DNA from 2 places in the Pseudomonas corrugata genome. Region 1 is predicted to be linked to the other one. Evidence: predicted binding sites of a transcription regulator. Region 1 holds the regulator's gene; the other holds the start of a gene.
What was found. The regulator sigma-54, encoded in region 1, starts transcription at its own class of promoters, with help from an activator protein. The targets are predictions, from matches to a motif close to ANTGGCATNNANNTTGCTNT.
Positions count from the first base shown of each region.

Region 2: the regulator sigma-54 is predicted to act here: its motif matches at 1,994-2,013, upstream of QZH45_RS25710 (pilin).

Region 1 is NZ_CP130434.1:1,264,863-1,269,072, forward strand. It holds gene ptsN (PTS IIA-like nitrogen regulatory protein PtsN) at 1-383, opposite strand, end outside; gene hpf (ribosome hibernation-promoting factor, HPF/YfiA family) at 396-704, opposite strand; gene QZH45_RS05535 (RNA polymerase factor sigma-54) at 781-2,277, opposite strand; gene lptB (LPS export ABC transporter ATP-binding protein) at 2,494-3,219, opposite strand; gene lptA (lipopolysaccharide transport periplasmic protein LptA) at 3,219-3,764, opposite strand; gene lptC (LPS export ABC transporter periplasmic protein LptC) at 3,751-4,210, opposite strand, start outside.
Region 2 is NZ_CP130434.1:5,757,779-5,761,988, reverse strand. It holds gene QZH45_RS25720 (type II secretion system F family protein) at 1-132, opposite strand, end outside; gene pilB (type IV-A pilus assembly ATPase PilB) at 135-1,835, opposite strand; gene QZH45_RS25710 (pilin) at 2,060-2,476, shown strand; gene QZH45_RS25705 (BON domain-containing protein) at 2,749-3,102, shown strand; gene QZH45_RS25700 (DUF2845 domain-containing protein) at 3,406-3,702, opposite strand; gene QZH45_RS25695 (DUF748 domain-containing protein) at 3,704-4,210, opposite strand, start outside.

The sequences.
Region 1 (4,210 bases):
TTGCGGTCCAGCATGCTGGCGATCTGGCGCAGCAGTTCAAGATGCGCATCGGTCGCTGCTTCCGGAACCAGCAATACGAACAACAGGTCAACCGGTGCGCCGTCGATGGCGTCGAAATCTATGGCGGCTTCAAGGTGCAGCAGCGCGCTGATGGGCGTGATGCATCCCTTGAGGCGACAGTGAGGAATGGCGATGCCGTTGCCAAAACCGGTGGAACCGAGTTTTTCACGGGCAACCAGGGCCTCGAAAACGTCCTGCATTTCCAGATCCGGCACTTCGCGGTGGATCAGGTTGGCAATTTGTTCGAGGGCTTTCTTTTTACTGCCGCCCGGCGCGTTCACCATGGAACGGCCGGGGGTCAGGATGGTTTCTAGTCGGATCATGGATTGGGGGAGTTAACGACCGGTAGCGCCCTGGAGGAGGCTCTGGGTCTTTTCCTTATGCTTTTTGAGTTGGCGATCCAGCTTGTCGGTCAGCAGGTCAATCGCGGCGTACATGTCTGTATGCTCCGCATTGGCAACCACCTCTCCGCCGGGGATATGCAGTGTGGCTTCGATTTTCTGCAGCAGCTTCTCGACGTTCATCGTGACCTGCACGTTGGTGATCTTGTCGAAATGCCGTTCCAATCGGTCGAGTTTTTCGCCGATGTAGGTACGCAGGGGTTCGGTCACTTCCAGTTGGTGTCCACTGATGTTGACTTGCATACAGCTTCTCCTTCGTTGCCAGTGCATAAAGCGGCAGGCAGAAATACCTGCCACTGGAACGCTGTGGCGTGGCCTGTTACATCAACCGCTTGCGTTCGCTCGAAGGCGCGATCCCGAGGGATTCGCGATACTTGGCGACGGTACGGCGGGCCACCTGAATGCCTTGTGCCTCCAGTAAACCAGCGATCTTGCTGTCACTCAACGGCTTTTTCTGATTTTCCGCGGCCACCAGTTTCTTGATGATCGCGCGGATGGCCGTGGAAGAGCATTCGCCGCCTTCGGAGGTGCTGACGTGGCTGGAGAAAAAATATTTCAATTCGTAGATACCCCGTGGGGTATGCATGAATTTCTGCGTGGTCACACGGGAAATTGTCGATTCGTGCATGCCCACTGCCTCGGCAATGTCGTGAAGGACCAGCGGTTTCATCGCTTCGTCGCCGTAGTCCAGGAAGCCGCGTTGGTGCTCGACGATCTGGGTGGCGACCTTCATCAGGGTTTCGTTGCGACTCTGCAGGCTCTTGATGAACCAGCGCGCTTCCTGCAGCTGGTTGCGCATGAAGGTGTTGTCGGCGCTGGTGTCGGCACGCTTTACAAAGCCGGCATACTGGGCGTTGACCCGCAGCTTGGGTACCGACTCCTGGTTCAGCTCCACCAGCCAGCGATCGTTGTGCTTGCGCACGATCACATCGGGAACCACGTACTCGGGCTCGGTGGCCTCGATCTGGGAGCCCGGGCGCGGGTTGAGGCTCTGGACCAGTTCGATCACCTGGCGCAGTTCATCTTCCTTGAGCTTCATGCGTCGCATCAGTTGGCTGTAGTCGCGGCCGCCCAGCAGATCGATATAGTCGGTGACCAGTCGCTTGGCTTCGGCCAGCCATGGCGTCTTGGCGGACAACTGGCGCAGTTGCAGGAGCAGGCACTCACCCAGGTTGCGGGCGCCGATGCCGGCCGGCTCGAACTGCTGGATACGGTGCAGGACGGCCTCGATCTCGTCCAGCTCGATGTCCAGCTCCGGATCGAAGGCTTCGAGAATTTCTTCGAGGGTTTCGTCCAGGTAGCCCTGGTTGTTGATGCAGTCGATCAGGGTCACGGCGATCAGGCGATCGGTGTCGGACATCGGTGCCAGGTTCAGTTGCCACAGCAGGTGGCTTTGCAGGCTTTCACCGGCGGAGGTGCGGGTGGTGAAGTCCCACTCGTCATCATCGCTGCTCGGCAGGCTGCTGGCGCTGGTCTGGTAGACGTCTTCCCAGGCCGTGTCCACGGGCAGGTCGTTGGGGATGCGTTCGTTCCATTCGCCATCCTCGAGGTTGTCCACCGTCGGGGCGGCTTCCTCCTGGTAGGACGGTTCCTGGGTCTCGGTATTGGGTTTCTGCTCGACGTTGTCGGCCAGCGGATCAGTGTTGTCGAAGTCGTCGCCTTCTTCCTGGCGTTCGAGCATCGGATTGGATTCCAGGGCCTCTTGGATTTCCTGTTGCAGGTCCAGGGTCGACAATTGGAGCAGGCGGATGGCCTGTTGCAGCTGCGGTGTCATCGTCAGCTGCTGGCCCATTCTCAAGACTAGCGATGGTTTCATGGCAGGGGCTTAACACCTTATTCGCCGGCGCACATGCGCCATCCACTACAAGGGCGCCGAAGCGCCAAACCTTAAGCAAATTATATGCCTGAAGCAGAAGTGTTTGCCTAGGGGAATTTCTCAATTAGTTCCCCGATGATAGGGGATTCACTGAGAGTATCCCGAAGCGTTGCGTGTTTGAGTCCGCAGCGCAGGGACATTTGCCAGGCACTTCGCTTACAGGCGGAACTCATGGCCCAGATACACTTCCTTGACCAGTTCGTTGGCCAGGATGGTGGTGGAGTCACCTTCGGCGATCAATTGGCCGTCATTGACGATGTAGGCGGTTTCACAGATGTCCAGCGTCTCGCGCACGTTGTGGTCGGTGATCAGCACGCCGATCCCCTTCGCCTTGAGGTGGTGGATGATCTGCTTGATGTCACCTACCGAAATCGGGTCCACGCCGGCGAACGGTTCGTCGAGCAGAATGAATTTCGGTGCGGTGGCCAGGGCGCGGGCAATTTCCACTCGACGCCGTTCGCCACCGGACAGGCTCATGCCCAGGTTGTCGCGGATGTGGCTGATGTGGAATTCCTGCAGCAGGCTTTCCAGCTCCTGACGACGACCGGCCTTGTCGAGTTCCTTGCGGGTTTCGAGAATCGCCATGATGTTGTCGGCTACCGACAGTTTGCGGAAGATCGACGCTTCTTGTGGCAGGTAGCCGATGCCGGCCTTTGCCCGGCCATGCATCGGCTGGTGGCTGACGTCCAGGTCGTCGATCAGGACGCGGCCCTGATCGGCCTGGACCAGGCCGACGATCATGTAGAAACAGGTGGTCTTGCCCGCGCCGTTGGGGCCGAGCAGACCGACGATCTGCCCGCTGTCGATGGACAGGCTGACATCGCGCACGACCTGACGGCTCTTGTAGCTCTTGGCCAGGTGCTGAGCTTTCAGAGTTGCCATTACTGGGGCCTTTGCTCGGTTTTCTTTTTCGGCTGGATGACCATGTCGATCCGTGGGCGCTGCTCGGTCACCTTGCTGCCGGTGGCGCGACCGGCGCTGGCGAGTTTCTTGTTCGTGTCGTAGACGATTTTCTCGCCTTGGGTGACGTTGTTGTCCTTGTCGATGACCTTGGCACGATCGATCAGTACGACGCGGTCCTGGGACGCGTGATACTGGATGGTCACGCCGTAGCCTTGCACGGGCTTGGTGTCGCCGGCCGTTTGCAGTTGCTCGAAATAGGCCAGGTTGCCCACCGAGGTCACTACGTCGATATCGCCGGACTGGGTGCGGGTAATGGTCACGGTGTTGCCGGTGACCTTCATTGAGCCCTGAGTGATGATCACGTCGCCTTTATAAGTGGCGACCCCGTTCTTGTCGTCCAATTGGGCGTCGTCGGCCTGGATGCGGATAGGCTGATCACGGTCGTTGGGAAGAGACCAGGCGCTCGCGCTTCCCAGTGCTGCGCCCAGACTGAGCAAAATAGGGAGGGTTTTAGCGAGCTTCATACTGTCCTCTTACGTTCGATAGCAGGTGTATCCTGCTTTCCTTCAGATACGCTTTCATTCCCGTGCCGGTCGATACACCACCGGCGCCGTCGATTCTAACGGGTTGCTCGGTCTGCGCATATTGTCGCTGCGGGAACACGGTCATGCGAGTGCTGGTGATGATGGTCGTGCGGTTCTTCTCGTCGGTTCGTGCGACGCGTACCGAGTCGATCAGTTCCACTTCGGTGCCGCCGGAGTTGACTTCGGCACGCTTGCTCTGCACGTGCCACGGAAACTCCGTGCCACGGAACATGTTCAGGTCCGGATTGGCGACCAGTGTAATGTCGGTGGCCTTGACGTGATCGACCTTGTCGGACGTCATTTCGTACTGCACCTTGCCGTCAGGCAGGTACTGCAGTGTATGCGTGTTGGTCGCGTACCAGTCGATATCGTTTTCCTCGACCTTG
Region 2 (4,210 bases), 2.0 Mb from region 1:
GATGCCTTGCTTGCGCAATTGCGCCTTGACCAGGGCCGGGCTCTGGCCGGTCAGCTCGCCGGACATCTTCGCGCCCTTGCGGTCTTTGCCTTCCCAGGTATAGGTATCGGTTTTTACTGCCTTGGCCGCCATATTCAATCCTTGGTGACCCGGTTGATTTCTTCGAGGCTGGTCACCCCTTGCATCACTTTCAGTAACCCCGAAGTGCGCAGGTCGTTGAACCCGTCCTTGCGCATTTGCAGATCGATTTCCAGGGAATTGCCTTCGGCCATGATCAGCCGTTGCAGTTCGGGCGTATTTTTCACCACTTCGTAAACCCCCACGCGTCCTTTGTAGCCACTGTTGCACTGTTCACAACCGACCGGCTCATAGATCGTGAACGAGCCGATGCGTTCCTTGGGGAAGCCTTCCTTGAGCAGGGTTTCCTCGGGAATCTCCGTGGCCTTCTTGCATTGGTTGCACAGTTTTCGCGCCAGGCGCTGGGCGATGATCAGGTGGACCGCCGTGGCGATGTTGAAGCCGGGGATGCCCATGTTCTGCAAGCGGATCAGGGTTTCCGCGGCACTGTTGGTGTGCAGGGTGGAGAGCACCATGTGCCCGGTCTGGGCTGCCTTGATGGCGATTTCCGCCGTTTCCAGGTCGCGGATCTCTCCCACCATGATCACGTCCGGGTCCTGACGCAGGAAGGAGCGCAGGGCCTGGGCAAAGTCCAGTCCCTGGCGGGGGTTCACGTTGACCTGGTTGATGCCTTCCATGTTGATTTCCACCGGATCTTCGGCGGTGGAAATATTGATGTCCACGGTATTGAGGATATTCAGGCCGGTGTAGAGCGAGACAGTCTTGCCCGAGCCGGTCGGCCCGGTGACCAGGATCAGCCCTTGGGGTTGTTTGAGGGCCGCGAGGTAGAGCTCTTTCTGATCCGGTTCGTAGCCCAGGGCATCGATACCCATTTGCGCGCTGGAAGGGTCGAGAATCCGGATCACCACTTTTTCGCCCCAGAGCGTGGGCAGGGTATTGACCCGGAAGTCGATGGACTTGGTTTTCGACAGGCGCATTTTCAACCGGCCGTCCTGCGGCTTGCGCCGCTCGGAAATATCCAGGCTGGCCATGACCTTCAGGCGCGCGGCGATGCGGCCGGCCAGTTGGGTCGGCGGCCTCGCCACCTCCCGCAACATGCCGTCGGTACGTACCCGCACCCGGTAGGATTTCTCATAGGGTTCGAAGTGCAGGTCGGAAGAGCCACCCTTGATCGCGTCCAGCAGCATCTTGTTGACGAACCGCACCACCGGCGCATCGTCAGCGTCCTGGCCGGCAATGGCGTCCTGTTTGCGATCGTCGTCCGACTCGATGTCCAGGCCGTCGAGGTCGACATCCCCCATGCCTTCCAGGCCGGTGGTGCTGGATTCGAAAAACTTCTCGATGGCATCGCTGAGTTTGTCGTCCTCTACCAGGATGGCTTCGGTGGTCAGGCCGGTACTGAACTGGATGTCGTTGATGGCCTGGTGGTTGGTGGGGTCGGAGATACCCACGAACAGCTTGTTGCCGCGCCGCCACAGCGGCAGGGCATGGTGTTGCCGAACCAGTTTTTCACTGACAAGGCCGGTGGGCTGGCTTTCCTTGTCCAGGCTGTTGAGGTCCAGCAGGGCGACGCCGAAATGCTCCGAGGCAATTTCAGCAACCTGGCGACTCTGGACCAATCTGTTCTGCACAAGGTAGCTGACCAGGGGCATGCGGTTGCGTTGGGCTTGCTGCTGCGCCTGCTGCGCGCTTTGCTCGGTGATCAGCTCGGCCAGTACCAGTTGCTTGGTCAAACCGCTGAGGGCGATGTCATTCATGGGGATCCCGACTGCTGACGGTTCATGACTTATAGCCTAGTCAAGCATCGACGCCAAACCAGCGGAGCAGGGTGACAAAAAACGTCAGATAGTGCGGATGTTGGGGTAGGACGTTGGGCTTCCTTGGGCTGGAAGCCCTTGCTGGCAGGGGGCCGGGGATTGGCATGTGCCGTGCAACACACCCTCCAAGCATGAGATTTCGCCTCATGTTAATGGAGATGTCTATGAGCAAGCAGAATGGTTTCACGTTGATCGAGCTGCTGATCGTCGTGGCGATTATCGGCATTCTGGCGACGTTTGCGTTGCCGCAGTATTCCAAGTATCAGGCGCGGGCGAAGGCCACGGCGGGGCTTGGGGAAATCAGCGCGATGAAGGTGCAGTACGAAGATTTGGTCAATCAAGGTACAGACCCGACAACGGCCCTTATGGACTTCCCGACGTCCAGTAACTGCACGTTTTCCGTATCGGGAACGGCCGCCGCCGGGGGAACCCTTGTATGCACCCTCACGAAAGCACCCAGTCAGGTAATGGGCAAGACCATCACGCTCACTCGCACGGCGGCAGGTGCCTGGTCATGCGGCTCGACTGCCGCCCAAGAGTTTCTGCCGGCAGGTTGCACCGGCTCCGGAGCTGCGCCGTGATTCAGAGTTGATCATGTGGCGGGATTCATCTCCCGTCACATAAAGTCTTCGCGATTCATAAGCTTAGAAGTGGACACAGAACCGGTAAGTTGCATGTAGATAACTGGCAGGTCATGCATTTTGCAAGATTATGAAAATGACCGCTTCGCTTAACACATTGATTTTAAACAAATTAATTAAATTCTCAAAACTGGCACATCCTTCGCACTACTCCTGATAACCCTGCCGGGATCCACCTCCGGCAGTTTCTGAGAAAAACAGGAGTTACTCGTATGAAGAAGTTCGCTATCACTGCCGCTGCTGCTGCCGCACTGACCTTGACCATGGCTAACGCATTTGCCGAGACTGCTCAAGCGACTCAGGCTCCAATGATGCTGGCTGCTGGTGAAGTGACTAAAGCCAAGGAAGAAACCAAGGACACCTGGATCACCACCAAAGTCAAAGCCGATCTGGTTACCGAAAAAGGTATCCCAGGCTCCGACATCAAGGTTGAAACCAACAAAGGCGTAGTGTCCCTGTCTTCGACTGTTGCGATTACCGAAGCGCAAAAAACCACCGCAGTGGCGATCGCCAAGAAAATCAAAGGCGTCAAAGCCGTATCGGCTGATGGCCTGAAGGCCGAATAAGGCCAAGACTTCTCGCCTGGACTGGGAGAGGGCGCGGCAAACGGGCTGAGTCATACGTTTGCCGTTGCTTTGGAGTTCATGCGAAAGGCCACAGGGACGTGGCCGCCACAGGCCTCCGGCATTTTGCCGGGGGCCTGTTTTATTGTGGATGACAATCAGCCGACAACGGTATCGGCAGGTCCATCGCCATCGCGAGCAGGCTCGCTCCCACATTGGCCCGGGGTGTTCTCACAATCCAAGGTCGGCGCCGATCCCTTGTGGGAGCGAGCCTGCTCGCGATGGCGGTACCACGGCCAGCCTCGGTCAATGCCCACGCCGACTGGTGATCTGCACCAGTCGATTACCCTCGAAGCGCAGGAACTGGTACATGCCGCTGTTGGGGCCATAGGTCCATTCTTCCACCGGGTATTCCTCCCGGCGATTGACGCTGCGTTTGTAGCCCAGATCATCCCGCGCCACCGGTTGCCCGCACTTTTGCAGGACCTCGCTCGAGCGGTCGCCGACGCTGATGAGCTGGCTGCCGCAACGCAATGTGTCGGCAGCCGATGCGTAGGGGGTATTGAGCAGTAAGCCCAGGCCGAGCCAGTAGAGAAGCTTCATCCTATTCGGCATCCAGATGCAGAGGCGTGATCACACGCCCGTCGCTTTCGGCCTGGCCGAGGCTGGCGTCGATGAAATAGACACGGTCATCGGCCAGTTGGCCCTTGTCCACCAGGAAGTCCTTGATGCTGCTGGCCCGCTCCTGGCCCAGCTCGCGGAGCAATACATCGCTGCCGCTCCAGAACTTGATGACACCTTCACGCAGTTTCTCGATGCGGGCCTTTTTATCCAGTTGTGTCCATTCGGCCGGCGGCTGGGCCTTGAGACGGGTTCGATAGATGCCTTCCAGCAGCGGTGCCTTTTCGTCCTCCGGCACCTGCAGCAGCGCCGCCTTGGCCGGAACCTTGTCGCCCCGGCGTTGCAGCATCTTGTAGTAGTTGTACTGGTATTCGCGTTCCAGGCGCTGGCCGGCGAGCAGCGGCCCGTCGCTGCTTTCGGCGGCTGTGCCTTCGATTTCCAGGCGCAGTTCCGGACGCTTGGCCAGTGCCTCGGAGAGCTTGAGCAGCAC